4 regions of the Carnobacterium gallinarum DSM 4847 genome follow, and region 4 is predicted to be linked to each of the others. Evidence: a T-box and tRNA genes for the amino acid it is inferred to sense, from the RefSeq annotation. Region 4 holds a T-box; the other regions hold tRNA genes.

Region 1 (8,253 bases), on a different contig from region 4:
TTGAGAGTATTATTGAAACTAGTGCAGAACCATTAGATGGACGTTTAGTTTCATGGCTATTGGAAACACCACAGCAAGATGGTGGACAATGGGATATGTTGGTTTCATTAATTAAAAAATATGGCGTTGTGCCTAAGTCGGCTATGCCAGAAACTTTCCAAAGCAGTAAATCTGCTGATTTAAATCATCTATTAGATTCAAAGCTTCGTAGCAATGCTTTTACTTTACGCTCAATGATTACAGAAGGAAAATCCGTAGATCAGCTAGCAGCTGTTAAGACTACTATGTTGCAAGAGATTTATCAATTATTAACCTTTTCATTAGGAACTCCGCCATCAAGCTTTGATTTTGAATATCGGAATTTAGATAATGAATTTAAACGAGAATTAAACCTTACACCTCTTAACTTTTTTGCAAAATATGTTGATTTAGACTTAGATGACTATGTAAGTGTAATCCATGCACCAACTGCTGATAAGCCATTAAACCAAACTTATACGGTAGAATTTTTAGGTAATGTTATTGGCGGCACACCTATTCATTATTTAAATGTAGAAATGTCTACCTTAAAAGAATTAGCCATTCGTCAAATCCAAGATAATGAGTCTGTTTGGTTTGGTTGTGATGTAGGTAAAGCATCTAATCGTGTTTCTGGTATTATGGATACAGCTATTTTTGATTATCAACAAGCATTTGGTTTTAATGTTGAGCTAGATAAAGCTCAACGCCTAGATTATAAAGATAGCATTCTAACTCATGCCATGGTCTTAACTGGCGTGAATCTTGTCGATGGCAAATCAAATCGTTGGAAAGTTGAAAATAGCTGGGGGGAAAAAGCAGGAAATAATGGGTACTTTACAATGAGTGATGACTGGATGGATCACTATACGTATCAAGTTGTTATTAATAAAAAGCATCTTTCACCAGAATTGCAAGCAGCTTGGAAGCAAGCCCCTCATTCATTAAAACCATGGGATCCAATGGGTAGTCTAGCTATTATGCATTAAAATCAATTATTAACTGCCGTTACTAATTTTTTCTAAGATAATAAAAATAGTGAATGTGAGTAAAATAAAAAACTGCAAGAAATCAACATTTGTAAAAATGGATTTCTTGCAGTTTTTTTCAATGTTAAAACTGGCATCCCAGTCTCTATCCAGTTAAGGTTAATTTAAAACCAGCTGCCAAGAAACCCCATACTGATCCTTTATCCAACCGTATTTTTCAGCAAATGGATAACTAGCCAATTCCATTAAAACACTTCCATTAGCTGATAACCGATTAAATAAATAATCAACTTCTTCCATAGAATCACATTCAATAAATAGTGAAAATGATGGTGTAAAATCAAATTCATGTTTAATCGTGCTATTTAAAAAGCGCAATTCTTGACCTTTAATTGTAAAGCTTCCCTGATAACTATCGTACTCTTCGATGTCTGATTGTGCGACTACTAGACTCATTGATTCCATAAAAACGTCTTGATAGAAAGCAAGAGCCTCTTTTGCATTTCCTTGAAACATTAAAAAGGGACTGACTGTTTTCATTTTACACCCCATCTTTTAGTAGTTTACTAAAATTATCTATAAAAAAACGAATTGCTGATTTCAGTCAATTCGTTTTTTTTATTATGCTTCGTAACGTGCAGATAAAATCATTTCTGATAATGAATCGTTCAAGCTAGCTTCAACTTGTTCAGAGTTCATTGATAATAAACCTGATGATAATAATGATGCAATTCCTTGAGCAACAATCCAAATCTTAGTAAATAATTGGAATTTTTCATCTTCAGATAAATCTTTTGTTTCTTCTTTTTCGTTCATTAAGCTTAGTGCGAAGTCTAAAGAAATTTTATGCATTTTTTCAATACCTAAGTGATTTTCAATGTATAGAGCACGGAATAAAACTTTTTCAGTATCAGCAAAATAAATATAATTTAAACATGCATCCAACAAGGGATCTCCTGTATGTTCATGTGAGTATATTTCAGTTTTTAAATATGTTTTTATTTTTTCAAATAATTCATTTTTTAAATCGTCCATATTTTTAAATTCTAGATAAATCGGTTGAGTCGAACACTTCATTTTTTTAGCAATATTACGAGCTGTAAATCCCCCAAATCCTTCAGTTTTCACAACATCATACGCCGCGTTTAAAATTTGTTGTTTCGTAATTGTCTTTTTTCTAGCCATCCGGCTACACCTCGTTTCATTATTTTAAAAGCTTAATTTTTTATTTATATCAATAGTTCCCCCAACTGCTTAGGCGTAACTATTAAAATATTACGTAATTTTTTAACATGTCGTTATGTCTAACATTATTTGACTAAATAAAAGCAAGTATCAAATTATTCCTGATTTATAAATTCAATGTAATTTAATAGGTTATTAACAAAAAAAAGAAAACGAATTTTTTATTCAAAAAGCATATTTTTAGTTTTTGTATATTTCTATAAAAAGAATTCATTTTAGAAAATAATTTTTTGCTAAATCATTGATACTTCAAAGTTTAGAGTAATAATGTTATTTTTACAGCTAGCATGTTTATGCACTCATATTTAAGAATTTTATACATCATATTTAAGATAAAAATTTATTGCTATTTCTATTATGTGTGTAATTTAATTCTACAGTTAAAATAACAATACATGTCATTGTTATTTTAACATCATTGTATCATAAAAAAAAGAACTTTTTTAGTGCAAACCTCTTTATTTTCAATTTACTAACAATTTGTTACAGTTATTTTATACAAATCCCATAAACGCTAGTATTTGAGCCTAATTTTATGTCACAATTGACGATTTTTTCTCAATAAATTGTATCAATTACTTTCCTATGCTATCATTAGTTTGTCAATTATTACCAAGTAATTGACTTAATTTAAAGGATTGGGGGATTTTTTCTATGGTATTACCTAATTTTCAAGAAAATTTACAAAAATATGCTGATTTAATTGTCAGTACTGGGGTAAATGTAACAAAGGGACATACTGTTGTTTTACAAATCGATGTTGAGCAAGCACCTTTAGCCCGTTTAATTACGAAAGCTGCTTATCAAAAAGGAGCAACTGAGGTCATTGTAAAATGGACAGACGATGAAATAACTCGTGAAGTTTTCTTAGGAACTCCTGAAGAACGCTTAACAGATATTCCTCAATACAAAATTGATGAATCATTAGATCAAATCGCTAAAAATGCTAGTCGTATTGCTGTTCGCTCTGCTGATCCAGATGCTTTAGCCGGAGTTGATCCAAATAAAGTTGCTGCTTATCAAAGTGCAGCAGGTCAAGCTTTAAGTGCACAACGAACTGCTACTCAAGCAAATAAAGTTAGCTGGACTGTTGTTGCTGCTTCTGGTGAAAAATGGGCTGCTAAAGTCTTCCCAGAATTAAAAACTAGTGAAGAACAGGTCGATGCTCTTTGGAATCAAATCTTCAAAACTACACGAATTTATACAGAAGACCCAAATAAAGCTTGGGAAAATCACGATCAACTATTAGAATCAAAAGCGGCTGAGTTAAATAAAGAACAATTTGATGCGTTGCACTACACAGCGCCTGGAACTGACTTTACAATCGGCTTGCCGAAGAATCACCGTTGGGAAGGTGCTGGTAGTTTAAACGCACGTGGTGAAAAATTCATGGCGAATATGCCTACTGAAGAAGTCTTTACTGCCCCAGATGCAAATCGCGCAGATGGTGTAATTAAAAGTACAAAACCGTTAAGTTATGCTGGAACGACAATTTTAGGCATGACCTTTACTTTTAAAGATGGTGAAGTAATTGATGTAACCGCTGATCAAGGCGAAGAAGTATTGAAACACTTAATTGCTACCGATAAAGGTTCTAAGCGCTTAGGCGAAGTTGCTTTGGTACCAGATCCTTCTCCTATTTCTCAATCAGGTATTGTTTTTTATAATACATTATTTGATGAAAATGCTTCTAATCATTTAGCCTTAGGCTCTGCTTATGCTTTTAGCTTAGAAGGTGGAACTGAAATGACAGAGGAAGAATTAATTGCTGCTGGTTTAAATCGTAGTAATGTCCATGTTGATTTCATGGTTGGCTCTAATGAAATGGATGTCGATGGCATTCGTGCTGATGGAACACGAGTACCTGTTTTCCGCAAAGGAAATTGGGCTTAAACAACTAATAATGCATAAAAACAAGCTGAGATTTTCTTAGCTTGTTTTTTTATATTTAACATAATATTGATATTACAACAATTATAGTCACAAAATCATATAGATTATGTTATGATAAACAGGAACATAAATTAGATTCATGGAGGAGTATGAAATGAGTACTTGGAAAATTGTTTTATGGTTAGTTTTATTTTTCCCATTGGGTGTTTACTATATGTGGAGATATAGTAATTGGAATAAAAAATTAAAGTATGGAATTAGTGGTATTTATGGGTTAATCTTATTTAGTTTCATTTTTAATCGGCAATTAGCTTTATTAGTTATTTTTGGTGGTTTAGGTTTATTGTATTATGGAATTTCTACATTTAAGGAGAATAGTCGAAATAAAAAAATTACTTATTTTCTTTCTGCATTTGCGCTGATAATTTTTGGTGCTACTTTGATACCAACCACTGAATCGGCATCACCTGTTGATTCTCAAGCCGAAACTAAAATTGTAGAAAAGCCAAAAGTTAAATCAGCTATAAGTGATACTAGTAGTCAGCAAGCTGAGGATGCTAAAAAAATAGCAGAAAGCAACCTTGAAAAGGAAAAGCAGGCTAAAACAGAGCAAGCCGCATTAGCTGTAAAAAATGCAACAGATGCCGTAATTCTAGCAGAAAGTACTCCTACTCGTGAAAATTATGACAAAGCGAATACATTGGTTGTTGCCCTAACAAATGAAAATCAAGATTTAGTCACACGCTTAGGAACAGTGAAACAAAGTGTGGAAACCGAAGAAACACGAGTTGCAGCTGTTAAAGCTGAAGAAATACGTGTTGCTGCTGCTGAAAAGGCTGAATCTGAACGGATTGCTGCTGAACAAGCTCAAGTAGCGGAAACAGCACGGATTGCAGAAGAACAACGAGTGGCCCAAGTAGCCGCTCAAGATGCTGTAAATGCGGCGGCGGCACAACAAGCAGCAGAGGAACAGCATAACCATGATAATGATACACAGGTTGTTTTTGTAACAACTTATGGAACAAAATACCATAGTCGTTCAAATTGTTCAGGATTAAATGCCTCAAAATCTACTCGAGAAACAACTCTTCAAGCAGCACAAGGTAGTTATGATCCTTGTAGTATTTGTTGGTAATTCTTAAAAATAAACCGCTACTAACCCAAATTTAAAATTTGGTTAGTAGCGGTTTTTGATTCCTATATACGTTCCTAACTGGAATTGAACCAGCGACACCACGTTTAGGAAACGTGTGCTCTATCCCCTGAGCTATAGGAACTTCTTTATAACACAATTCATATCTTCTCATGAATATTTCTAAATGTCCATAGTCGTTAGTAAAGTTTTTCTCTAAATTACTGCTTGGTCATTGCAACTTAGCAGAAAAAGCCAACCTTTAACAGATTGGCTTTTTCTTAATAATATATTTTCATAAAAATTTTCCGAACAATTGGACCCATAATGAATAACTGCAAAGGCAGGGCTACAATCAGATTCTTTAGTAAGGCAAAACTATAAATCTTAAAAAAATCATTGGTAAGGCCAACTTCTTTAATCACACCAAATAAGGACATTCCAAAAACCATTCCAATGACCATACAGCTTGAAATTGCTAGAATAATTTGGATTGGCTTTTCTTTGTTAATTGGCAATTTAAAAGCGATTTTCTTTGCAAAGGTCGCAACTACAAAGATATCCAAACAAAAGGCAATCACGTATGCTATCCCACTCCCAATTAAAAATTCAGACCACTTGAATTCTGCTAATCCGCCATTGATCCAAAGATTATACACACTCATAACACTTACCATTCCAAAACACATAATCATTGTAAAAATAAAACTTTCTTTTCTTGTTCTTGGCACTTAAATAACCTCCTAAATTTTACTACAGAGATTAGTATGGCATATAAAAAATTTCTTCGTAAGCATTTTTTTCAAAAATTGAAAATTTTATTTTTTCTATAAAAAAAAGGCTGAACAAAACTAAAAATAGTTTTGCCAAGTCTCTTTAGTAATTATATTTATTCTGTAATAACTTCCCAGATAACTTTTATTTCATCATTCTCATCAATTTCGATTACAGGCTGTCTATTTCCATAAATCATGCAAAATAAAAAGTAAACCATCTTTTCATCCCCTTTAGCTAAAGAGCAACAAGCTTGCTTTGCTAAGACCTATTATAAAGAATTCTTTTGAATAATTTGTTAACAAACTCTAAAATAAAAATTAAGTTCACTAAATTTACTTAAAGAAAGGAATCAAGATACTTCTAGAATTGTTGATTACTTACATTTGCTCAATAGACACTAGCATTTTTTTTAAGTTTTTCTTACGGAAATAACCTAATAAAGTACCTACAACCATATCATTCATATTTTGAAATGCACCATTTGACTCCATTTTTTCTGTATAACTAACTTTACAGTGAGTATCATCAATTGGTTTAATCAAATATTTAGCTTCAAATGTATTTTTCACGGTTTCTGTTTTAAACCCATAGCTACGGTTTTCTTCTATTTCAGTAATTGTAATTTTGCCAGATGCTGTAGAACTGAATTGTTTGGTATAAGAAAAGTCAGCAAGTTGATCTTTATTCACTGATTGCTTCGTATGCTGGCGAATATCATATAAGACCGATTCAATCACTCGATTATAAAAATAATTAGCGGATACATTAAGTTTTTTTTCAACTTCCATTATTTCTTCTCCTCCGTCTTTTCATGATTTGTTGATTTGCCTTTTTTGAATATAAAAAAGCCTAGAGCAACAAAAAACAAGCCAGTTATTAAGATAAGATAATTAATTTTCATCTCAGCTCCAAATGCGCTTGACATAATCACCAATAAACCAATACTCATTACAAACAACCCATTTTTTTGCATCTAACTCTTCCTTTCTTTAGCCCTCAACTGTTACTTGGAAATACAAAACCCCACCATATGAGGTGCCTTTAATAATTTCTTTTGCTTTACGAGAAGCAGCTTCTTCATCTTCAGAATTGGATTTAAAAAATAATTTCATACCTTTTTTTTCAATAAATTCAAATGTTAATCCATCTTCCTTGTACGTTGTTAGTGTTTCAATAATTTTGTCTTGTTGAATAGGTGCATTAAATACGATCATCTTTCATTCCTACTTTCTTTATGTTTATCTTTCTATACTTATTATATAAGCAATTTTCATGCCAAAGGAAGTAATAACAAACAGCTAAATGATAGGGTTTTCAATTTCTAACTTATCTACACAGAACTCGATCCTTCTACACACTTGTTTACTATAGAAAAACCATCCGCTTCTTTCCCTTCATAAATCAACCATTTTTGAGATAGTCCACTGTTTTTTATAACTAATCCACCAATGAAATCACTTACATATATTATAACGTTATTTTCTTTTTTAGCAAATAAAAATAAGTACATAAAAAACTTTCGCAACTAGCTGCGAAAGTTTTTCATTTTTTTATTCTACTGACAACCCAGCCATTTTTTTATATAAATCAACCATTTCTTTCGCTAAATCACGGAATGTAATAGCATTCATTAAATGGTCTTGACTATGAACAGTAAGCAAAGTTACAGCTACATGGTCTCCTTGTGCTTCTTGTGTCAACATACCTGTTTGAGAATGATGCGCTTCCACTAATGCTTTATCTGAATCAATTAATTTTTGATCTGCTAACTCAAAGTCGCCTTTTTTAGCTGCTTGGATTGCTTCCATAGCATCGCTTTTAGCATTTCCTCCATTAATAATTAACCCCATGATTGTTTCTAAATTTTCTTGATCTCCCAATGTTAAGTCACCCTTTCTAAATTCAGTTTATTATTTAATTAATGACAAAGCTTGCGCTAATACTTTTTCACCGTTCATCATGCCATAATCTTGCATATTGATTACTTCTAAAGGAATTCCTTTAGCTGCTACTTTTGGTTCAAATTGAGCTTTCATAAAACGAACTTGTGGACCTAATAACATCACATCTATATTTTTTGATTCTAAGTTTGAATCAGCTTCTGAAGCGGATACAGCGAAAATTTCTGTGTCTAAGCCTTGTGCTTCTGCTGCTTTTTCCATTTTTGTTACTAATAAACTAGTACTCATTCCTGCTGAA
Region 2 (8,253 bases), on a different contig from region 4:
TGGTACAGTTATGAAATTAACGGATTTAACGGCAAGACAAATTCGGTATTATGAAGAACAGGATCTTATTCATCCAGAGCGTAATGAGGGAAATAGAAGGATGTATTCTCTAAATGATATTGATGTTCTCTTAGAGATTAAAGATTATTTATCTGATGGTATTAACATGGCGGGTATTAAGCGTATATATGAATTGAAGCAACAAGAACAAGAAAAGAAACTTACTGAACAAAAGCGCATTATGACAGATGATGATGTTCGGCGGATTTTACATGCTGAGTTCTTATCGGTTAGTGGCATGAACAATCATGGTCCAAATCAATCAGTTGATCCGAATCGTATGATTTAGGGTTTAACATATAGCCATTTTTAGCTTTTATGGTAAAAAAAGCAACTAAATTAAAACCTATAACGGAGGGAAAAAGAATGCCAGAATTTACAACAGAAGAAATCAAACGTATTGCCAAGGAAGAGAATGTTCGATTTTTACGATTAATGTTTACCGATATTATGGGGATTATCAAAAATGTAGAAGTTCCAATTAGTCAACTTGAAAAAGTACTAAACAACAAAATGATGTTTGATGGTTCTTCAATTGAAGGGTTTGTTCGGATTGAGGAAAGTGACATGTACTTACGTCCGGACCTAGATTCTTGGTTAATTTTTCCGTGGGGTACTGAAAAAGGCAAAATCGCTCGTTTGATTTGTGATATTTACAATCCCGATGGCTCACCTTTTGCTGGAGATCCAAGAAGCAATTTAAAACGTGTCCTAGTAGAGATGGAAGAATTAGGCTTTACTGAGTTTAATTTAGGTCCAGAACCAGAATTTTTCTTATTTAAGTTAGATGAAAACGGTGAACCAACGTTAGAATTAAATGACAAAGGTGGCTATTTTGATTTTGCCCCAACAGACTTAGGTGAAAACTGTCGCCGTGAGATTGTTTTGCAACTAGAGGAGATGGGCTTTGAGATTGAAGCAAGTCATCATGAAGTAGCTCCAGGGCAACATGAGATTGACTGGAAATACGCAAATGCAATTGATGCTTGTGACTATATTCAAACCTTTAAACTTGTTGTTAAAACAGTAGCTCGTCAACATGGCTTACACGCAACATTTATGCCAAAACCGTTATTTGGTGTAAATGGTTCAGGAATGCATTTCAATATGTCTTTATTTAATGAAGAGGGCAATGCTTTTTATGATCCAGAAGGCGAATTGCAATTAAGTGAAACAGCACGTCAATTTATGGCTGGTATTCTGAAACATGCTCGTGGATATACAGCAATATGTAATCCAACAGTTAATTCGTATAAACGTTTAGTACCTGGTTACGAAGCACCAGTATATGTTGCTTGGAGTGGTCGTAATCGTTCACCGCTAGTCCGTGTACCAGAATCACGTGGTTTATCAACTCGGATTGAATTAAGAAGTGTAGATCCAACAGCAAACCCGTATCTAGCGATGGCAGTTTTATTGAAAGCTGGTTTAGATGGAATTAAAAATCAACTAGTTGTGCCAGATCCAGTTGATCGCAATATTTACGTAATGACTGAAGAGGAACGTCATGAACGTGGCATTAATGATTTGCCATCAACATTGCATAATGCAATTAAGTATCTACGTGATGATGAAGTTGTTCGTGATGGATTAGGCAGCCATATCTATAACAATTTTGTGGAAGCAAAACGTATTGAGTGGGCGGCTTTCCGTCAACAAGTTTCTGAATGGGAACGTGAGCAATATATGGAACTTTACTAAACGTATAAAAAGAAATCCTTTGAGTAGGATTTCTTTTTTTTGTTCTTTGTTAGATCGACTCGCCCGTACAATATTTAACAAAGAGCCGGTTTAAGTACCTCTATTCACCTAATAAATTAGCTGCATAGAGGTATCTTTTTATCTAAGTGTTTAATCGGTTTGTTTCACTTTAGCGCAATTGATAAAAACGATTGTTAGTATTATAACGTAGCAAATTATAAAAAACTACTTTAGTGAAGAATTTAATAGAGAACTAGCTATTTTGTGAAATGAAAATTTGATAAGTGCATTTGATTTAGTAGCAGTTTTATCTGATTTTTTTAAATATGTTAAATTTAGTAAAGTGAGTAGTACTAGTAAAATTGTCGATTTAATGAAAATTTCTTTAAGATTAGAATTTGGTGAGCATTTAATCGTTTAATTGTATAAAATTTAATGTTATAATAAATTTTACTTACTATGAATACTAAAAACAATAGATGTTTATTGAAAAAAGGAGTGTCTAGATGGAAAATATTGGAGAAAAAATTAGAACATTACGTCTTCAAAAAAAAATGAACCAAAAAGAATTTGCCCAAGGAATTTGTTCAAATGTAACATTAAGTAATATTGAAAACAATAAACAAAATCCATCAATGGATATTCTGATTAAAATTTGCGATAAACTCTCAATTTCCTTGCAGGATTTATATGATGAAGAGGCTGATACAGAAACTAAAAGCTATTTAAAACAAAGTTTTAGTTGTTTGCAATGGTTGTGTGGAATGCATCGACATAAAGATGCTTACTTGATGATAACGAAAGAAATTAATGAAGATCAATTGCTTACTGTTGATTTTCAAAAAAAATATTATTATTATTTAGGAATTACTCAAGTTGTTTATTTAAGGAAAACAGATGAAGCTATTTTCAACTTTAGTCGTGTTTTAAACACTGAAAATGAAGATAATCTAGAAAAAATTGAAGATATTTTGGCTCTCAATGGTTTAGGCGTGGCTTACTGGCATCAAAATGAGATGGACAAAGCCGGTTTTTATTTTGATAAATCATTGAAGCATATGAAAAAATTTGAAACGGCAGATTTATCAGAGAAAAAAGAACTAGCGAAAATTTCCTTTAATACGGCGAAACATTACTCAGCAAATAAAGATTACCAAAAAGCTGTTGATTTATGTAGAGAAGGAATAGAAGTATTGATACAGATTGATTCACGTTATAATTTAAGTGCTTTGTATTTTGAGTTAGGCTATAATTTGTTTAAACTAGGTGATACTGTGGCGGGTTCTAAAAATTATTTTATTGCCAAAGGACTAGCTTTTGTTGATAGAAATGACCATGTGATTGAGGCCATTGATATAGAATTAAAAAAACATCAGATTGTTTTTGATTATATCACGTAGTAGGAGTTAAGTTTCTTAAATACAATAAGAAACTTAACTTTTTTTTACTATCACATAAAACGGTTTCTATTGAATTCTCGTTATAAATAGAGTATCTTAAGATAGAAGTGAATTTGAGGTGAAGAGTATGGCAATAGTAAAAAATACAGATAAAAACATTACATTAATGTTGAGATTGTTAAACAATAAATTTTTAGAAATTAGAGAAAGTAGCCATGAGTCTTGGATACCTTTTTCATTAAAATTGGAAATTGGCCAAGAGGCTTATGAATATGAAGCGAAACGTGGGGCTTTTTTCACTTTATATGAAATTAATCGTTTAATTGGAGAACTTGAAAAAAATATCCAAGAAAAAGAAACCCTTAATACATTTGAAGAAATTGAATTTTATTCGTCACAAGCCTATTTTGGAATGATTTTTTTAGATCCATTAGAGGCAGATTTAATTGAAGTGGAATTTTGGTTTAATATGGATATTTTATCTCAAGGAAAAACACAAGGGTATGACCAAGGATATCGATTTGCAATTGAAGTGGAAGATTTAAAACATTTTGTAGCAGAAATAAAGTATGAATTAAGAGAAATTTTAATTAAAGAGGGGTAGCCATGAATAATTTTCATAGTCATGATTCAGAGACTTGGTTTGGTTTAGTTCATGTCAAAAATGATGACAATTGGGGCGATTTTAAAAATAGTTTTAAGATTGTTCCACGTGTTGGAGAATTGTTTCAATTAGCACACTCGGAATATGCTTTTGTAGTTTTAGGGGTGATTACGTTGCCTTTTGAAACAGCCGAAGTAGATTTTGAGTTGTATGTAAAAAAAGTGAATCGTGATGAGTGGAGTAGAATTATGTGGAGCAAATCGATTTTTGAAAAATAAAAAAGTTGATAGTTAGAACATGAAAGATTGTGTCTAACTATCAATTTTTTTCATTCATAAGTATGTAGTTACCATTTTTTCGCCATTTTGAATGTTTGAATCTGTGTTGGATGAATTTGGTAATGTACACCGGCATAAACTATTGAAATAAATTTTTCTTCAAAAAATAATTCAGGATGCTGTGTTAACCATAAATCTGGATGAATGCCATCAATAGATGAACTGGGATCAAGATTTAAGCACGTCCATTCACCTAATAAATTTGCATATAAATAATGCATGAGTGCACCTCGTTTTATTGTTAGTAGGGTAACTCTTTTATGAGAAAGATTCCATAAAAGAATATTCGTTATTATATCATAATTTTTTCTAAAAAGAAATAATCGAATAAGTTTGATTGAATACATCTATGTACAAATCGTTATTTTTTAACTTAAATTGCATGTTTAATAGTCAGAGCAGTTGGAGTATTTTAAACAAAAATCTGATTGAGAAATGAAAGGTAATCTGGTAGTTTATATAGTTGGTTGTTGTTTAGATTATAAGTAGAGAGACGTCACTATTTAAATGAATAAAAAGTGAATAAAAAAATAACTATCACATTGTGATAGTTATTTTTTACGTGAATTTTATAGAGACGTCTCAAGAGGGATTCGAACCCCCGACCGTCCGCTTAGAAGGCGGATGCTCTATCCAGCTGAGCTATTGAGACAAGTTTTAACGACAAGATTTATTATAGACAAAATTGAATAAAAAGTCAACATTATTTTATAATATAATTAAATTTACTAAAAAAATAGTTGGTTTTCCTTAAAACTAAACGGTTAATTTGCTAAATAACGTCTGATTAGGTATATTGGAGAAAGAAAAATTAAAGGAGAATCTAGTATATGGATTCAAAATCAAAAAGAACTTTATTTAATTTACCTAAACGTAAAAAATTATCTTTGCAATCAACGATTATTGTTGTTGTGACAGTTGCTACAATTGTTTCTTTAATTGTATCAGCGGTACTTATTCGGAATTATGTGATTAATAAAGAGTTTGAAAATACAAAGGACAAAATTTCTAATATAGCCAATTTAGTTGCAGAAAGCAGTGTAGTTAAAGAGGGGCTTGAAAAAAAAGTTCCACAAACAGATATTCAAGAATATGCTGAGATGGTATCGGAAACGACGAGTGTTGATTTCGTGGTGATTCTGAATACCGACTTGATTCGCTTATCTCATCCAGATAAAACAGTGATTGGTGAACCTTTTTCAAATATTCCAGATGCTAGAAAAGCTTTAACAGGAAAAAGTCATTATTCCAAACAGGTTGGAGTGTTAGGAGAAGGTTATCGTTATTTTACACCGATTTTTAATAGCCAAGGTGAGGTTATTGGCGTTGTATGTGTTGGATTGACAATGGTTTCTATGAATCGTGAAGTCAGTGAAGCTCAAAAAACAATCTTAGTTGGCTTGATTTTAGGATTAGTTGTTGGAGTAGTCGGAGCTATTTTTTTATCTCAAAAAGTAAAAGCTATTTTATTTGGTCTAGAACCCGCAGAAATTGCTACACGTTTAAGTGAGAAAGATATTATTGAGAACGAAGTAAGTGAAGGGATTTTAGCTGTATCAGTTGAACGAGATGTCGTTTTAGTGAACAGTGAGGCGAGTAAAATCTTCGCTAAATCGACTAGCCAACAAGAAGTACAACTGGGAAATAAGCTAGATACTGATTTATATACAGTTTTATTTGAGCAAGTTTTTATCACAAAAGCGAAAATAAAGGATCAAGCATTGTATTTGAGTGGTATTGAAGTGATTGCTAGTATTGCACCAATATTTATTGATGATGAAGTATACGGGGCTGTAGCTACGTTTAGAGATCAATCTGAAATGCAGTATTTAATTCACGAATTAAGCGGAATGGAGCAATATATCGACTCAATGCGAGCGCAAACTCATGAATTTATGAATAAAATGCACGTGATTTTAGGATTGATTGAACTTGAAAAATATCATGAGGTATCGCTTTTTATTCGTCAATTGACAAAAGACTATCAACAAGAAGTTGGATTTGTTACTGAAAAAATCAAGATTCCAGCAATAGCCGGCTTTTTATTAGGTAAAATTAACGAAGCTAAGGAACAAGGTGTTGAGATTGTTTTAGAAGAGAATTCCTTTTTGCCGGATTTAAAGGCAAGTGACAGTATCCATCTCTTATTGCAAATTTTGGGAAACCTTTTAGATAATGCTAAAGAAGCGGCAATGCAAACTACCAAGAAACAGGTAAGATTGTTTCTTAGTTATGATTTAGAAGGACAAATTTTAATTATCAAAGTGACTGATTTTGGAGAAGGAATTTCAATAGATATTCAACAAAAGATGTTTGAACGAGGATTTTCAACTAAAGGCGAACATCGAGGATATGGTTTAAATTTAATTCAAACAATTGTGACAAATCATCATGGTTTTATTGAAGTGAAAAGTCAACAAGGAGAGGGAACCGCTTTTTATATTGAATTTCCTTATGAGATGGAGGACTTAAAGTGACAAAGGTATTAATTATTGAAGATGATCCAATGGTTGCAACGTTAAATCAGCAGTTTATTCAAAAGATTGCTGAAGTTGAAATTATTGGCAATGTACGAAATATTCAAGATGCACGAGCGCTGTTAGCAAAAGAAAGTGTTGACTTATTATTATTAGATGTGTATTTACCAGGAATGACAGGACTAGAATTTTTAGCAGAATTACATGAGAAGAAAATGAAAGTAGCGGTTATTTTAATTACTGCGGCAAATGATGTTTCAACAGTGAAAGAGGCAATTTATTATGGGGTCGTTGATTATTTAATTAAACCATTCACTTTTGAACGTTTTAAATTAGCTTTTGAAAAGTTTCAAGAGCTAACAAATGTGACACAAGAAATTCAAGCAACAGATCAAAGCCAGCTGGATAAGTATTTTAATAGCTCTAGATTGATAAATGAGGAAGTTCCGGAATTCAAAAATCAAGAAGAATTACCTAAGGGATTATCACGTTTTACTTTGAAAAAAATCTATTATCAAATCAAACAGCATCAAAGCTCCTTTTCAACAGAAGAGTTAGCCGGAGAAGTCGGATTATCGAGAATTTCAACAAAAAAATATTTAGTATTTTTAGCAGAAATTCAAGTTTTGGAAGAAGAGATGGAATACTTAGAAATTGGAAGGCCATTGACTTTATATCGGTTGAATCAAGCAAAAACAAATGATGTTCATCGCTATATAAATGAATAAAAAAAATTTACTCATTCCACTTCATGAAGAGGGACGAGTAAATTTTTTGTTTTATGCAATAACAGGAAGCTCTACAGCATTTGCTGTTTTGCCAGTAGTTAAAATATCATTAAAGTTTTCAAAACTGGTTTCTACCATGTTAGCTAATGCTTCATCAGTATTAGAACCAATATGTGGAGTGACTAAAACACGTGGATAGAGATCAACCAATTTTTGAACAGTTGGATCAGGTAAAGCTTGCCACGGTTGGAATGCTTTAAAGAATAAATCCTTTTCATTGGCAAAGACATCTGTTGCGAATCCAGCAAGTTGGTTGTTTTCAAGTGCTTCAAGAATTGCTTCATTATCTTGTAATTCACCACGAGCTGTATTGATTAGAATAGCATCTTCTTTCATTTTGGCTAAGAAGTCTGAGTTAATCATTTTATCGTTTTGACCTGGGAAATAGGGCACGTGAATACTTACAATGTCACTTTCGGCTAATAAATGATCTAATGTTTTGAATTCTAACACGTCTTTTGCAGCATCTGATTCAAATACATCATACCCAATGACTTTTGCACCTAATCCTTTAAATAGTTTAGCTTCTGTTAAACCGATTTTACCTGTTCCGATGATTCCAACTGTACAGTTACGAACTTCACGACTAAACATTTGTGTATCAACAACAAAGTTTTTAAAAGATGTTCTTGAAGTGGTGTAAGCCGTGTTACGTAAAAGCATCATTGCTAGAGTTAGAGATAATTCAGCAATTGCATTTGGTGAATAAGAAGGGACACGAGCCACTTCCATATGGTAGTGACTTGCAGCTTCTAGATCAATATGGTTGAATCCAACTGTTCTAGTGAAGACATATTTAATGCCATACTCATTCAATTTAGCTAAATTTTGACGGTCTGCAACACAATTTCCTCTTAATAAAACAGCATCATGATCTTTAGCTGT
Region 3 (8,253 bases), on a different contig from region 4:
AACAGAACGACTAACCGTTGATTCGTGAATCTCTAATTTTTCAGAAATTTCTTTTAACGTTAGCGGTTTAATTGGATGGTCTGTTTTTGTAAAAAAATCTCTTTGTCGCTCCACAATTGCCGTTCCAACTTTGACAATCGTTTCCCCACGTTGAGCAATGCTACGTTTAATCCACTCATATTCATTGAATTTTTCCTTCATAAAACGTGTAACATCTTTCTCTTTAAATTGAGACATTTCTTGATAGTACTCTTTTTGGAAATGAACAACAGGCAATCCTGTTTTTGCCGATAACACCTTAATCACATCTCCATCTATTCTAACCACTAAGTCCGGACGAATATACTGTTCTCTAGAACCATCATAAACAGCTCCTGGACGTGGCGTTAACGTTTGCACATAATCAAATATTTCTTGAATTTCTTCTAATGAAATATCAAAGTTTTTTGTAATCTCTTTCCATTTACGATTAGCAAAATTCTCGAACTCTTCTTCTATAATTACATAAGCCATATTAGGGGCATCATCATCTCGTTCAATTTGAAGCATTAAGCATTCTTGTAAATTTCTAGCTCCTACACCTGGTGGATCTAGTTGTTGTAATAATGTCAGGGCATCTAACATCTGGATATCTTCTGCTCCCACAACCTTAGCAGCTTCTTCTAAATCAATTTTTAAATAGCCGTTATCATCTATGTTTTCTGTTAATAGCAAAACCAACTCTCTTAAATAAGTATCACGCATAGTTAAATGAATCTGTTCCAATAAAAATTCAAATAACGAAGTACTTGTATCTGGGACTTGATTTAAATAATTAACGTCCTCATGATTGCCACTATTTTGATAATTTGTTTTTTGAATTGGGTAAAGTGAAGATTCGCCAGCAAAATCTCTTTCAACTGTAACTTCAATTAAAGGATTTTCTAAAGCTTTTTGCTCTAAAAAATTAGCCAGTTCTTCTGCATTATATTGAAGCATTTGAATAGATTGTTGTAATTGTTGGGTCATGGCCATTTTTTGAACTTGTTTTTGTTGTTGACTAAATTTTTGTTCAAAATTCATAAGACTCTCTCCCTCTTTCCTTACTTTTATAGCTTTATCATACCATATTTTTCTGGGGAATAGAAATTTACGAAAACGCTTAAAAAGAAATCAACTTGTTTTTATATTAAAAATGAGTTTAATTTAACTAGTTATCTTTCGTTTCATATTGTATCCAATTACTCTTGATGGTAAAATGATACGTATAAGTATAAAATAACATTACTTTTAATTCTACGTAACGCTATAGTTGGCTAACCAAAGCAATTATTCTATAACTAAATTCTATAAATTATAGCGATTACTTGTTAAATAGTGTATTAGATATTTATATTAGTTTCAAACTATAATAAAAAGGGAGATGTCAAAATGGCGAAAAAAGATACAACTCAGAAAAAATCAATTTTAAAGAAATGGTGGTTTTGGTTAATTATCATTTTCGTAGTTGGAGGTATCGGAGCAAACCTTGGTGGTAATGGTGACTCTGCAACTACTAGCAAAAAAACTACAGAAACTAAGAAAAAAGAAGATACTAAAGAAGATACTAAAAAAGAAGAACCTAAAAAAGATACTGACACAACTCTTAAAACTAAATTCGATACAATTACTTTAGGTGACATCTTAAACAGCGGTGAAGGTGGATCATCCTATGATTCAGTTGTAGCTGAATTCGGCAAACCTATGACAACTTCTGATTATCAACTTCAAGGTGTCACAACAAAAATGGCTTCTTGGGCTGGTTTAAAAGGTGGAGATATTATGACGTCACTAGTTGTTATGTTTTCTAATGATAAAGCAGTAAATAAAGCAATAACTGGTTTAAAAGTTCCAAAACATGAAAAAGTAACACTAGAACAATTCAACGCTGTTCCAACAGATAGTACGTTTACCTACGATGCAGCAATCGCACAATTTGGCGAAGCAGATTCTTACTCAACATCACTTGTTAATGGTTCTACAACGACCTTAGTTAGTTGGTCAAAAAATACAAGCGGTAGTATTGGTAGTAATTTCAACATGGCCTTCACTGATGGAGTAGCTATTTCAAAAGCAAATATTGGTTTAGAATAACAATTGATTTTCTTTATAATTATTTAATACTGGTGAGTATATTGCTTGCCAGTATTTTTTATTTACTTAATTCTATTCTCTAATCCTAAACTAAATAAAATCAAAAACTATCTAATTAATTTAACGAAAAAAAACACTATCTGTTTTTATAGGAAAAACAGATAGTGCGCCACTATTATTTTGAGAATGTCAGTCTATTTATACATTCTTATAAAAATGTCGCCTGGGGGAATCGAACCCTCATCTCAAGAACCGGAATCTTACGTGATATCCATTACACTAAGGCGACTAAAAACTCAACTATTCTAGTTTATCTGAATTTATCTGAAAAGACAAGCAGAAATTCAAAAGGTTTATAAAAATACAAAAGTTTTTACTTGTCAAATTTACTACCTACCTTCTTAATTTAAGTAAATAATTTAGGTATCATACTTTTCCATAGCTACTATTTTTTTCAGCTCCCCCTCAAAAAAATATTTTTCTAAGCAAAAAAAATTGACCTTTATTGACCATTGGAGTAAAATACAATGTAGTAACAAGTAACTATTCTATGTTACAATAAATTCAACACGAACCTTATGAAGGAGGAAATAATATATGAACTTAATACCTACAGTCATTGAACAATCATCAAGAGGAGAGCGTGCGTATGATATTTACTCTCGTCTATTAAAAGATCGAATCATCATGTTAAGTGGTCCAGTTGACGATAATTTGGCTAATGCGGTTATTGCCCAACTACTTTTCTTAGATGCTCAAGATTCTGAAAAAGATATCTACATTTATATTAACTCACCAGGCGGTAGTGTCACTGCTGGATTGGCTATCTATGACACAATGAACTTCATTAAAGCTGACGTTCAAACAATTGCTATGGGACTTGCAGCATCAATGGGAAGTTTCCTATTAACAGCTGGTACAAAAGGCAAACGTTTTGCATTACCAAATGCTGAAATTATGATTCACCAACCATCAGGTGGTGCCCAAGGACAAGCAACTGAAATTGAAATTACTGCTCGTCATATCTTAAAAACTCGCGATCGTTTAAACAAGATTTTATCTGAACAAACTGGACAACCAATTGAAGTCATCGCTAAAGATACTGACCGTGATAACTTTATGAGTGCTGAAGAAGCTAAAGCATACGGCCTAATCGATGAAATCATGGTAAACAGTTCATCATTATCAAAATAAACCGTACTAAAACTAGAAAAGTCGAAAATTTGACTTCTCTAGTTTTTTTAATCATTAAGCAAAAAGCTGCTTTATTTTGGTGATTCGCGTTATAATAAAACCAGTGATTCTTAAGGAGGATTTTATTTATGGATATTAGTAAAATTGATGCAACAAAAGTTGGAACAGATTTTGGGTTCAAAATAGGAAATGAAGATGCACCTGTTAAAGTAATTGAATTTATTAATCTAAGTTGCCCTTTTTGTAAAATGTGGCATGATTTATCAACTGAGACATTAGATCATTACGTTGCTGCTGGGAAAATTCAACGTATTATCAAACATTTTGATAAAGAAAAACCTTCTCTGCAAAAAGGAAATGTTGCACATCATCATCTAGATTATTCTAATCCAGAAAAAGCTCTTGAAAATATGAACTTTTTATTCCAACATCAAAGTGCTTGGAAGGAATTAACCAATGAAGAAGTAGCCGAATACATTGAAAAAACAGTAGACTTAAAAAATCAACCGAATCAAGAACAGATTAATGGAATAATTGCTGAGGCTGAAGCATCGGGGATTTTCTTTGTCCCAACAGTAATTATTGGCAAACATATTTTTGATGAGCATATTACACCTGAAGAATTAGTTACTATTCTTGATAGTGAGTTGGCACATTAATACTTAAAAATACTCTACTAACTGGGAATACTTATCCAGCTAGTAGAGTATTTTTATTTTCACCAGCCTCTTTGATAAGCTACTGGCGCATCTAATTGCTCTAAATCATTTAATTCAATTGCCGCATCCCTTACCCAATATGGATTTCTCAGCAATTCACGCCCTAAAAATACTAAGTCTGCTCGATTATTTTCAAGTATTTCTTCTGCTTGATTAGCCGTTGTAATTAAACCAACTGCTCCAGTAGCAATACCAACTGAATTCCGAATTTTATCTGCATAAGGCACTTGATAACCAGGAAAAACAGCTGGTGGTTGAACTGGAATTAATCCACCTGTTGAGACATCAATAACATCTACACCAGCATCCCGCATCCATTTACTCATCAATATATAGTCTTCCAGATGAGCTCCATCAGGAACATAATCCTCACAAGAAACTCGAACAAACAAAGGCTTTTCCCATATTTCACGAGTAGCTTTAATAAGTTCACTTAGCAGACGGTAACGATTTCCAATTGGTCCACCATAATGATCTTCCCGATGATTGGTTAATGGCGATAGAAACTGATTAATCAAATAGCCATGAGCTCCATGTAACTCAATCACATCAAAACCAGCCTGTTTACTCCGCTCCACAGCTTTTTTAAACGCATCAATCACTGTTGATAGCTTTGATTCATCTAACGCTTCTGGAACAGCATATTTCTCATTAAAAGCAACAGCTGAAGGAGCATAAATAGTCGTATTAGGTACTTCCGATTTACGTCCCGCATGATTTAGCTGAATGCCAACCTTAGCGCCACTAGCATGAATATGCTCAACTAATTTAGTTAAACCCACCACATGTTCATCTGTCCAAATTCCCAAATCTGCTTCTGAAATTCGTCCTTCTGGTAAGACCGCAGTTGCCTCTAACATAACTAAGCCCACTTGACCAATAGCACGAGTTCCATAATGAGTCATATGAAAATCAGTTACTTTCCCATCATGATTTGCTACAGAATACATACACATCGGAGACATAACAACCCGATTTTTAAACTGAACAGATTTTAAGTGATATGGTGCAAGTAATTTTGATTTCATCTTTTCAAACCTCACTCTATTTTATTTAGTCATTTCTCGACTTCGTAAATCATCAGCAATCTCATTTATTTTTCGTAAACGATGATTGATTCCTGACTTACTAATAGCCCCACTAGGAACCATTTCGCCTAATTCCTTTAAACTAATATCTGGATATTCTACGCGGACATCAGCAATTTCTCGTAATTTAAGAGGCAACTTGTCTAGACCCATCATTTCATCAATATAGGCGATGTTTTCCATCTGTTTCCCAGCCGCATCAATAATCTTATTCAAATTCGCATTCTCACAGTTCACTAAACGGTTCACTGAATTACGCATATCTCGAACAATTCGGACATCTTCAAATTTTAACATACCTGTTGAAGCTCCGATTAATGCTAGAAAGTCAGCAATTTTTTCAGCTTCTTTTAAATAGGTAATGTACCCATTTCGACGTTCTAATGTTCGAGCATTCAAGCCAAAATGATTCATCATTTGGCAAATATCATTATTATGTTCCTCATAAATAGAGTAAATTTCTAAATGATAGCGACTCGTTTCTGGGTTATTTACTGAGCCACCTGCTAAAAATGCACCTCTTAAATAAGAACGAATTTTTTGAGGATTATTTATTACTTCATCTGAAACATGAGCATGAAATAACAATCCATCCATAATTGCCAAATCAGATAACACTTCTTTTGTACCTTGTTTTAGACGTACAATATAGACATTGTTTTTCTTTAATTTCATTTTGCGGCGCACTAAAAGCTCACTTTCAACTTCATAGTGATCCTTTAATAAAATATAAATTCGACGTGCAATTGCGGCATTTTCTGTTTGTACATTTAAAATAAATTTTTGATTCACTAAGCTTACTGCACCATTCATCCGAATTAATGCAGCCAATTCAGCTTTAGCATGTTCTCGATGCACTTCTAAAGTAGTTAATTCTTTTTTCACATCTGCTGCATATGACATCGTTAGAACCTCCTTTCTTGCAATCAGTCCTTATACGATTTTTTGATCTTTTATATTTACACTAAATACTAAGCGCAATAATTCTTCAACAACCTTGCCGCCATCATGGAAAACCCCAGCGTCCCGCAACATTAAAAAGTCTGCTGAAATAACATTACATGCCTCATTCCGCATACCCTCAAAATCATGTGACACTTGAACCAAATACTCATCATAACGCTCTGTATCCATGTAATCCTCAGGTACATGTTCAGTATTGACTAAGACTGTATCAATAAATTTTTCGCCTAAATGCTCATGTAATACTCGTACATGATCTGCATCAGAGAAATTTTCTGTCTCACCTAATTGAGTCATAATATTACAAATATAAACAACATTTGCCTGAGTTTTAGTCACTGCCTCACCTAAATCAGAAATCATCAGGTTCGGTAAAATGCTCGTAAATAAGCTTCCAGGACCTAATACAACCATATCTGCTTCCATAATCGCTGCAATCACTTTACGAGAAGCTTTGGCCTCATGATTGTTTTCTGTTGGCGTCACAAAAACACGATCAATTTTTTTACGATCTTTCGCGATTTTTGACTCTCCCGAAACTTTGGTACCATCTTCAAAAACAGCATGTAAAACCAGTGCTTCTTCTGCTGCAGGGTATACGTGTCCATCTACATGCATCATTTTAGATAATAATTGAATGGCTTCAAAAATATTGCCTCGCATTTCTGAAATAGCAGCAATAATTAAATTGCCAATAGCATGTCCCGCCAAAAAGCTATCTTCCGTTTCAAAACGATATTGAAAAATTTCTTCTTGAAGTTTCGGCATATCTGACAACGACAGGAGTACATTACGAATATCTCCTGGTGGAACAACATTCACGTAATTTCTTAAAGCACCACTACTTCCACCATCATCAGCCACCGTTACAACAGCTGTAAGGTCTGCATTCTGTGCTTTTAAGCCTTTTAAAATAACTGGTAGACCAGTACCGCCACCAATTACAACAATTTTTGGTTTACGATTGCGCTTCCCCATACTCATGAACGATTCACCGTTTCCTTACGTTTTCCCATATCTCGATGAGTAATATTTACCTTATAGTCATCGGCAATCAATTGACGCCCTACTCGTTCTGATAAAGCAACGGAACGATGTTGACCACCTGTACAGCCGATAGCAATCGTCACATTATTTTTGCCTTCTTTTTTATATCCAGGCATCACATATTCTAACAAATCAATAAATTTACGATAAAAGGTTTCCGTTTCAGGTTGCTGCATTACATAATCATAGACAGGCTTATCTAAACCAGTTTGAGGTCTTAGCTTATCAATATAATGAGGATTTGGTAAAAAACGCACATCCATTACAACATCTGCATCAATTGGAACACCATATTTAAAACCAAAAGAAACTACTTCCACACGGAATAACTGGGTATCTTCAGTTTTAAAATTAGACATTATTTTTTCTCTTAATTGGCGTGGTGTTAAATCGCTTGTATCTACAACTATTTGAGCACGACCTTTAATATCAGCTAATAAACTACGCTCTGTTTTAATTCCATCCATAATTCTTCCATCCATCGCTAATGGATGTGTTCTTCTAGTTTCCTTATAACGAGAAACTAGTTCAGAATCATTGGCTTCTAAAAATAGAATTTTAGTTGTAATAAATGAAGTATTATCCATGCCTTCAATTGCAGACATAATTTCTTCAAAAAAAGCTCTTGAACGTAAATCAATCACTAAAGCAATTTTTGTTAATTTGCCAGATTCTTTTACTAACTCCCAAAACTTAGGCAATAAGCTAGGAGGCATATTATCCACACAGAAGTAGCCCATATCTTCAAAGCTTTGCATCGCTACTGTTTTCCCAGCTCCGCTCATTCCTGTAATAATCACTAATTGAAGACTATCAACCATTGGAACATCTCCTTTATAATTTCAATTTTTAATGACACTTCCATCATTATAACATACCGGGTGTATCATTGTATACAAATTGAGGTATTTCCATTACTTCTATCTAAAAAAGCTAAAGATGAGTTTTCACCTTTAGCTTTAACGTTATTCGTTAATTAATTTTTGGATGGCTGCTTCAAAATCAATTACTTTTTGTGCAACTTCTTTTGCAGTCGGAGCTACAGCAGCAATATAGAATTTAATCTTAGGCTCTGTTCCAGACGGACGAATGGCAATCCAGCTGCCATCAACTAATAGATATTTCAAAAC
Region 4 (8,253 bases):
ACTTGAATGGTTCCACCACTAATAGTTAATAAATAATCACCACTAGTACTATTACCTGGAGCAAAGTTGTCCATTTGTCCACCTGGTCCTGGTCCATCAGTAGAGCCATCACTGCCACCACCAGCATTGATACCATCATCAGAACTCACAACTTGGATATCACCACCTGAAATAGCAATAGTGGCTGCTTCTAGTCCTTCATAAGATTGTTTAATAGCGATAGTTCCATTTGTAATAGTTAAGGTATCATCAGCATGAATGCCATCGTCACCAGTAGCAATGTCAAAAATTCCTTGATTAATTGTAATTGTCCCATTTGTATGAAGAGCATCATCTTCTGCGTCAATTGTAAATGTTCCTTGATTGACGACTAAATTGCTACCAGCTTTCAGACCTTTATAACTATCTGAAGTTTCAGAATCAGAGGTTGCATTGGTTGATTGAGTCGAATTGTTTTTCTTTGTTGCATCTTCACTACCAGCACCAGTCGTAATCTTAAATGTTCCATCAGAAATATTTAAATTGGTTTCAGCTTGAATGCCGTCATGACCTGCCTTTATTTGATAAGTTCCACCATCAATATTGATTAATCCTTGCTCAAGATCAGTTGCATTGGTTGCTTGAAGTCCATCGTTTTCAGCTTCAATATCAAATGTTCCTGCTAAAATGGATAGTGAATCTTTTCCACGAATGCCATTATTTTTAGCGGTTACCTTGAAGATTCCTCCAGTGATAACTAAGTCATCTTTACTAGTGATTCCATTTTTGTAATTGCCGTTAACCGTTAAGGAACCAGTCCCATTAATCGTTAAATCATCTTTACTAAAAATTGCTGCATCTGGTTCATCTGTAGTTGCATCTGGATAGACATAGTCTGTTGCATCGCTGACGGTATTTTTTGTTCCATCAGCTAATGTAATGGTCGTCTGATCGGCCTGTTGAATATAAATTGGAGCAGTAGTAGTGCTAGTCAGGTCAACACCATTTAAAATAATACGAACAGTATCCTCTTTATTAGCATTTACACTAATTTGTCCATCACTTAAAGAGCCGCTTAGTATATAAGTTCCAGCAGCTGTAATGGTTACCGTGCTATCTGTTGCTGCTGCACCAGAGCCGTCGATTTTGATAGCATCTTGTTGCAACGTGATTTTTGTTGCGTTTCCTTCCTCCCAAGTCGTTTCTTTATCGGTATCACTATAGCTACCAAATAAGCCACTTGTATCAGCTTTTGAAACAGCTGATAATTCTTTAGCTTTGTCTGTTGTAGTGGTGGATGCACTAGTTTGAGTTGCTGTTGTTTTATTTGTATCCGTTGAACTAGTCTCATTCTTAGTTCCGCAACCAGCTAAAGCGACTAATATCAATGTTGCCAGTACAATTTTTTTAGGAAATATTTTCATAATGAAGCACCTCTTTCAGTTAGTTTAAAGTTCATCTTTATTAGTAGCGACTTTGCCACAAATAATCGTTAAGTTGCCATTCCGGCGGCGCACTTCATCAATTAAGTTTTTTTCTTGGGCAGTATCTTTTAACATAATTTGATAAACCAACTCATATAAGCTTCCCATATTCGTTGTTTTCACCCGAGTTAAACTCGAAGTATAGGTATATTTTTCAAATAAATCATCAAATAGTTCTGTGTAATCCAAATTTTCAGGAATTGTAATTTTTAAGGATTTTTCTGCTGTTTTATTTTGACCAAAATGAAGGGTGTTTAATAGAAGTAGCATTGTACCAATAATTACTGAGAAAAGCGCCACATAAACTAGGTAGCCCATTCCTGTTGCTAAGCCAATACCCATTGCCCAGAAAATACTACTGATTTCTCTTGCACCCCCGGCTACTGAACGAAAGCGGATCAAACTAAAGGCACCTAAAACAGCGACACCAGTTCCTAAATTCCCATTGACTAACATAATCACCGTTTGGACTAATACAGGTAAAATAGCTAACGTAACAATAAAACTTTTAGTGTAAACATTGCGATACATATGGACAGAAGCAGCTCCAATTCCTAAAATCAATGAAGTGGCTGTGCATAATAAAATTTGTAAAACAGTAATATCTCCGGTTGTTGATGGTAAAATACTAGCTAACATAATTCATCTTTCCTTCCATATATAAGTGTTGTTTATAGCAGTTGGCATATTTTGAGAATGAGGCAGGGTAGAGCTGGTGTTTAGCTAAAATCTGACTTAGCCAGAAGGGAATTGATCCTAGAGCTTTGACTTCCATTAAACATTCGTCTTCTGGTAATAAACAAGCTCCATAATCACCAGCACTTAAATCTAGGTCTTCATTACGCCAACGAACACGGAAATCAAAAGTAATCCGAAAATCAGGATCTTCTTTGCCAAATAAAGCCACTCGATCATAAGCAATCATTACTTTAGGGCTTAACTTATGACGTGCTAAAAACCAATCGATTTCTTGCATAATTTGTTCATTAGCAATTGGTGAATCACCAGAAGTTAGATACGCAGATGTCTCTGCTAAAGTCATTGCAGCACGACGTTTATACACAACTCCATTGAATTTTTTCTTCAGTTCCATAAAAACTTTGTCTTGTTGTGAAGGAACCCCATAGCTACGAATTCTGAATTTTTCTCGGTAAACAGGTTTATCCATAGAATGACGAATCAGCTGGAAATCATCAGTATCGTAATAGAGTGAACAAATTGTATGCAGTCCGCAATCATCTTGCTCCATATACCGTAACAAATCTTGATAGAGAGCGTCGAATTGGGGTAATGACATACGGTATTTTTTTTCACGACGTTCAAAAATATGTTTATTTTTACTCATAGTTAAACTCCTTTAGTTCATATAGTTATCATAAATAATGGCAAATGTACTCGCCTATGTATGTATCATAAAGTCTTTAACTTAAAAGTACCTTAAAATAAAAAGAACTCGTTATAAAATAAAAAAACTAGGAAGTAAGAATCAACAATGTGATTCTACTTCCTAGTTTAACAAGTTATTTTTTACATTTCGTCAGGTGCACCAACACCTAATAAACGCAAATCTTCTTTTAAGACAATCGTAATAGCTTTAACTAAAGCCAAACGAGCTGGTTTTTGAGCATCGTCATTTAATACTTTTACTTGTGCATAATAACGATTGAAGGCTTGTGCTAAATGAATAGCATGTTTTGCAATAACAGATGGTTCAAATTTTTCATACGCACGTAAAACAGTAGTAGGGTATTCTTGTAATAATTTAATAACTTCCCAACTATGTTCGTCATTTAGTGTCAATGAATCTGGTAGGGTGTCATCGAGATCACCAGCTTTACGCAAAATACTCATAGCTCTTGCACGAGTATATTGAACATAAGGACCTGTTTCTCCCTCAAAACGAACGACTTCTTCTAATGTAAAGTCAAAATTATTTAAACGATCATTTTTCAAATCATGGAAAATAACGGCTCCAATTCCAACTTGACTAGCGGTAATATCTTTGTTCGCCAAATCAGGATTTTTTTCACTAATTTGTTGGTTTGCTAGATGAACAGCTTCATTCAGAACTTCTTCTAATAAAACGATTTTCCCTTTACGAGTAGATAATTTTTTCCCACCTTGAGTAATCAGACCAAATGGAATATGATGCATATCATCTGACCAATCAAAACCTAACTCTTTTAGAACGGCTTTTAATTGTTTAAAGTGATTACTTTGTTCATTCCCAACAACATATAGAGATTGGGCAAAGTTATATGTGCGCTGACGGTAAATAGCTGCAGCTAAATCACGGGTAATATAAAGGGTTGCTCCATCTGACTTTTTAATTAAGGCTGGATTTAAATTGTATTTTTCTAAATCAACAATTGTTGCTCCATTATCAACAGTTAACAAATGTTTTTCTTCTAATAAATCAATGACTTCATCCATCTTATCATTATAGAATGCTTCACCATTAAATGAATCAAATTCAACACCTAATAATTTGTAGATATGATTAAATTCTTCCAATGATTCTTCACGGAACCATTTCCATAGCGCAACGGCTTCTTCATCGCCATCTTCTAATTTTTTAAACCAAGCACGTGCTTCATCATCTAATTCAGGCTTTTCTTCAGCTTCAGCGTGGAATTTTACATAAAGACGTAACAATTCATTGATGGGTTCAGCCTTAACACTTTCTTCATTGCCCCATAATTTATAGGCAACAATTAGCTTTCCAAATTGCGTACCCCAGTCACCTAAATGGTTAATCCGAATGGGTTTAAAGCCAATTTTTTCAACGATATTCGCAATTGAATTTCCGATTACAGTTGAGCGTAAATGTCCCATTGAGATTGGTTTGGCAATATTTGGTGAAGACAAATCGATTGGAATAGTCTGACCTAATCCGATTGATTGGTTTCCATAATCAGCGCCAGCAGTTAACACTTCTTTTAAGACAGAAGCACTAACTAATTCTTTATTTAAGAAGAAGTTTAAATAAGGACCAACAACATCAACTTTACTAACCGCTGGAGCAGCGATTTTTTCGCCTAGTTCAGCAGCAATTTGTTGAGGTGCTTTGCGAAAAGCTTTTGCTAAAGCGAATGTTGGAAATGCAATATCTCCATACTCAGCTGATTTTGGTTTTTCTAGCAAATTGAAAATTTCTTCAGTTGTTAAGGTTTCACCAATTTCTTTTTGCAATAATTCAGCAACAATTAATTTGTATTCCATTAAAAATTCCTCCAATAGTTTGTGTTTTCATTCGATTTGTCTATAAAAAGGCATAAAAAAAACGCCCAAACTTGAATAAATTCAAATAAGAGACGAGTAAAAGGGCCCGCGGTACCACTCTTGTTGCTTATAGCTGTGCTATAAACCACTTGTTTATTGATAACGGATAACAAATCCGAATAATTCTACTAAACTGTTCAAATTATTTCTTCCAAAGTGCGTTTCCTTCTTTCAACAGTTATTGGCTCCCACCGTCCCAACTCGCTTAAAACCTTATGAAAAATCTACTCTCTCTGTCAACAAAATTCTGATATGAAATTAGCTATAGTATAACAAATCAACCTCTAGATTGCCAACATTATTTTTTTATTTCACATTTTCATAAAAATGAATGGGAAATAAAAGCAGAATATCGTTTCGTTTGGTATAATGGGAGGTAGGAATTAAAAAAGGAGGTTTTCTGATTATGAAGAAAACAAATAGGCAGCTGGTGATTAAACAAATTATCAATAATCATGATGTTGCTACTCAAGAGGAATTATTACAGTACTTGAAAGAAGAAGGCGTGGATGCCACGCAAGCAACGATTTCTCGTGATATTAAAGAAATGAATTTAGTCAAAACTACTTCTTCAAAAGGTAATGTAAAATATACCTTGTTCCAACAAAACAAGCTTTCCGATCAAGAAAAATTAGAACAGACGATTGGTGAAGTAGTGATTCGATTAACACAAGTTCAATTCATGACGATTATTATGACGATTCCAGGAAATGCTCATGTTGTAGCGGCTTTACTAGATGCCATTGATTTTCCTGAAATGGTAGGAACGGTCGGGGGAAATGACACGATTTTAGTGATTTCAAAAGATGAAGATGAAGCTCAAAAAATGTATGATTACTTTAATCAATGGACGAATTTTTAACCAATAATCAACGATAATAGGGGGAATGATTGAATGAATGAGTCTAGTATTCCAATGTTAACGATGTTACAAAACGGTTCCGATGTTCGCGGAATTGCAATTGAAACTGAAAAACAAGTAGTTTCCTTAAATAGTGATCGGGTTGAACGAATTGCTTACGGATTTGCTTCTTGGTTAAAAGAAATAAAAAAGTTAGCAGTAGATGATCCACATTATCCTTTACGAATTGCTGTTGGGCATGATAGTCGTCTTTCTGCCGAAAAAATTAAAAGCGCTTTAATCGAAGGGCTAGTAAATGCGAATTTTGAAGTAATTGATGTTGGATTAGCAACAACACCCGCTATGTTTATGGCAACACAATATGTAGACTATGATTGTGATGCAGCGATCATGATTACAGCTAGTCATTTGCCTTATGAATACAACGGTTTGAAGTTTTTCACTAAAGAGGGTGGCGCTGAAAAAGAAGATATCACCTATATCTTAGAACATGCAGATTGGCAATATGTTTACTGGGGGAATATGCAAGGCTTTGTCAACCATCGATTTCTACTGAAAGATTACGCTAGTGATTTAGTTGAAAAAATTCGTGAAGGAATCAATGATTCAGAAAATTATCGAGAACCATTAAAAGGTCGACATATTATTGTTGATGCGGGAAATGGTGCCGGTGGCTTTTTTGCAACAGATGTTTTAGCTGTGTTAGGGGCGAATATCGAGGGAAGTCAGTTTTTAGAACCTGATGGTCATTTTCCAAATCATATTCCAAATCCAGATAATAAAACGGCTATGATGAGTATTCAGCAAGCAGTACGAACTCATAAGGCTGATTTAGGTGTTATTTTTGATACAGACGTTGATCGTTCGGCATTAGTAGATCATGAGGGGAAACCTTTTAATCGAAATAATTTAATTGCAGTGATTTCAGCGATTTTGATTAAAGAAAATCCTGGAACGACGATTGTCACAAATTCAACAACTTCTGAGCATTTAAAAACCTTTATTGAAAGTTTAGGCGGAAAGCAAAATCGTTATATTACAGGTTATCGTAATGTGATTAATCGGGCGATTCAGCTAAATAAAGATGGAATTCCAACTTCTTTAGCGATTGAAACTAGTGGGCATGCGGCGTTAAAAGAAAATTATTTCTTGGATGATGGTGCATATTTGGTTGCTAAGATACTCATGACAGATGCAGCCTTACAAAAGGAAGGCAAAAATCTCAGCGATTTAATTGCTGATTTAAAACAGCCAGTTGAAACAGATGAAGTTCGATTTAAAATTCTTTCGGATGATTTAACGTTGGTTGGTGCTAATGTCTTAGAGGATTTTAGAGGATTTATTTATAAATCTGTTGATTTAGATGTTGAACCGCGAAATTTAGAAGGCGTTCGAGTGAATACTTCAGGGAAATATGGTTCAGGTTGGTTGTTGTTGCGTTTGAGTTTACATGAGCCACTACTCGTTTTGAATTTTGAAAGTGATCAAAAAGGTGCAATCACACAATTAAAAGCCGATTTAAAAGCCTTTTTTGCAGATAATGAAGATTTAGATGATTCTCTTTTATAAGATTAAGTAGAAAACGTTAATCAAGTTAAATTCGACAGAATAGGACGTGACAATTAATGGAACAAGCAATTACGAAAAGTTTAACAATGGCAAATGGTGTTAAAATTCCACAATTAGGTTTAGGTGTTTTTCTAGTTAAAGAAGAAGAGGAACTAAAAACAGCTGTTAAAACAGCTATTTATGATGGCTATCGCCATCTGGATACAGCCATGATTTATAATAATGAAGAATTTGTAGGAACAGCCATTAAGGAAACAGAAATTCCTAGAGAAGAATTATTTATCACCTCTAAAGTTTGGAACTACGATCATGGTTATGAGGAAGCAAAAGCCGCTTTTGCTGCTAGCTTAGAACGTTTAGGAACAGATTATTTAGATTTATATTTGATTCATTGGCCATCACCAAACTATATTGAAACATGGCATGCATTAGAAGACTTGTATGAAGCTGGAAAAATCAAAGCTATTGGTGTATCGAATTTTCAAATCCACCACTTAGAAGATTTATTGGCTCATGCAAAAATCAAACCAATGATTAATCAAATCGAAACCCATCCAGAATTTCCACAAAATGAATTACATGAGTTTATGAAAAAAGAAGGTATTTTACATGAAGCGTGGGGGCCACTTGGACAAGGCAAACATGACTTGTTAAGCAACCCAATTTTAGTAGAATTAGCAGAAAAATATAATAAAACTCCTGCTCAAATTGTGCTACGTTGGCATGTTGAACGCGAGATTATTGTCATTCCTAAATCGGTTACACCTCATCGTATTAAAGAAAATAGTCTGATATTTGATTTTTCATTAACGGAAGAAGATATGGGGAAAATTGCAACTTTAAATACAGGTACGCGTTATGCTACTAGCCCAGATAATGAGGAATTTCTAACGAAAACATCGATTCGCCCTGAATAAGAATTTTAGTTAAACTACCACAAAATCTAATTTTTAGATTTTGTGGTAGTTTTTTTTAGTTTAAATTAAAGAATTTTTAACTATTTTTTAGAATTAAAATCTAGTTTTTTTGTAACAATTATGTAATAATACAACATGGAAAGTGGTGAGAAGGATGAGA

Evidence for each region. The T-box of region 4 lies ahead of argS (arginine--tRNA ligase). A T-box ahead of a tRNA ligase gene usually reads a tRNA of that ligase, here a tRNA-Arg.
Region 1: it encodes a tRNA-Arg, which carries the amino acid that the T-box ahead of argS (arginine--tRNA ligase) is inferred to sense. The anticodon was not compared.
Region 2: it encodes a tRNA-Arg, which carries the amino acid that the T-box ahead of argS (arginine--tRNA ligase) is inferred to sense. The anticodon was not compared.
Region 3: it encodes a tRNA-Arg, which carries the amino acid that the T-box ahead of argS (arginine--tRNA ligase) is inferred to sense. The anticodon was not compared.

Annotation. Positions count from the first base shown of each region.
Region 1 is NZ_JQLU01000005.1:137,872-146,124, forward strand. It holds gene BR43_RS05575 (C1 family peptidase) at 1-1,007, shown strand, start outside; gene BR43_RS05580 (VOC family protein) at 1,167-1,547, opposite strand; gene BR43_RS05585 (TetR/AcrR family transcriptional regulator) at 1,629-2,192, opposite strand; gene BR43_RS05590 (aminopeptidase) at 2,907-4,145, shown strand; gene BR43_RS05595 (hypothetical protein) at 4,300-5,280, shown strand; tRNA gene BR43_RS05600 (tRNA-Arg) at 5,350-5,422, opposite strand; gene BR43_RS05605 (DUF2798 domain-containing protein) at 5,559-6,008, opposite strand; gene BR43_RS05610 (DUF3284 domain-containing protein) at 6,432-6,842, opposite strand; gene BR43_RS05615 (DUF6609 family protein) at 6,842-7,027, opposite strand; gene BR43_RS05620 (hypothetical protein) at 7,044-7,268, opposite strand; gene BR43_RS05630 (PTS lactose/cellobiose transporter subunit IIA) at 7,605-7,934, opposite strand; gene BR43_RS05635 (PTS sugar transporter subunit IIB) at 7,965-8,253, opposite strand, start outside.
Region 2 is NZ_JQLU01000005.1:2,823,856-2,832,108, forward strand. It holds gene BR43_RS17790 (MerR family transcriptional regulator) at 1-349, shown strand, start outside; gene glnA (type I glutamate--ammonia ligase) at 427-1,761, shown strand; gene BR43_RS17800 (helix-turn-helix domain-containing protein) at 2,268-3,161, shown strand; gene BR43_RS17805 (WapI family immunity protein) at 3,289-3,765, shown strand; gene BR43_RS17810 (hypothetical protein) at 3,768-4,043, shown strand; gene BR43_RS17815 (hypothetical protein) at 4,112-4,324, opposite strand; tRNA gene BR43_RS17820 (tRNA-Arg) at 4,682-4,755, opposite strand; gene BR43_RS17825 (ATP-binding protein) at 4,934-6,580, shown strand; gene BR43_RS17830 (response regulator) at 6,577-7,308, shown strand; gene BR43_RS17835 (2-hydroxyacid dehydrogenase) at 7,360-8,253, opposite strand, start outside.
Region 3 is NZ_JQLU01000005.1:2,230,607-2,238,859, reverse strand. It holds gene rpoN (RNA polymerase factor sigma-54) at 1-1,062, opposite strand, end outside; gene BR43_RS15150 (DUF3862 domain-containing protein) at 1,411-2,112, shown strand; tRNA gene BR43_RS15145 (tRNA-Arg) at 2,330-2,401, opposite strand; gene clpP (ATP-dependent Clp endopeptidase proteolytic subunit ClpP) at 2,710-3,306, shown strand; gene BR43_RS15135 (thioredoxin domain-containing protein) at 3,435-3,965, shown strand; gene namA (NADPH dehydrogenase NamA) at 4,025-5,053, opposite strand; gene whiA (DNA-binding protein WhiA) at 5,075-6,016, opposite strand; gene BR43_RS15120 (gluconeogenesis factor YvcK family protein) at 6,047-7,060, opposite strand; gene rapZ (RNase adapter RapZ) at 7,057-7,944, opposite strand; gene BR43_RS15110 (phospho-sugar mutase) at 8,089-8,253, opposite strand, start outside.
Region 4 is NZ_JQLU01000003.1:279,823-288,075, reverse strand. It holds gene BR43_RS02295 (carbohydrate-binding domain-containing protein) at 1-1,403, opposite strand, end outside; gene BR43_RS02290 (DUF4956 domain-containing protein) at 1,428-2,102, opposite strand; gene BR43_RS02285 (polyphosphate polymerase domain-containing protein) at 2,092-2,808, opposite strand; gene argS (arginine--tRNA ligase) at 2,991-4,685, opposite strand; T-box leader at 4,771-4,994, opposite strand; gene argR (arginine repressor) at 5,152-5,607, shown strand; gene BR43_RS02270 (phosphohexomutase domain-containing protein) at 5,641-7,176, shown strand; gene BR43_RS02265 (aldo/keto reductase) at 7,233-8,093, shown strand; gene BR43_RS19805 (hypothetical protein) at 8,248-8,253, shown strand, end outside.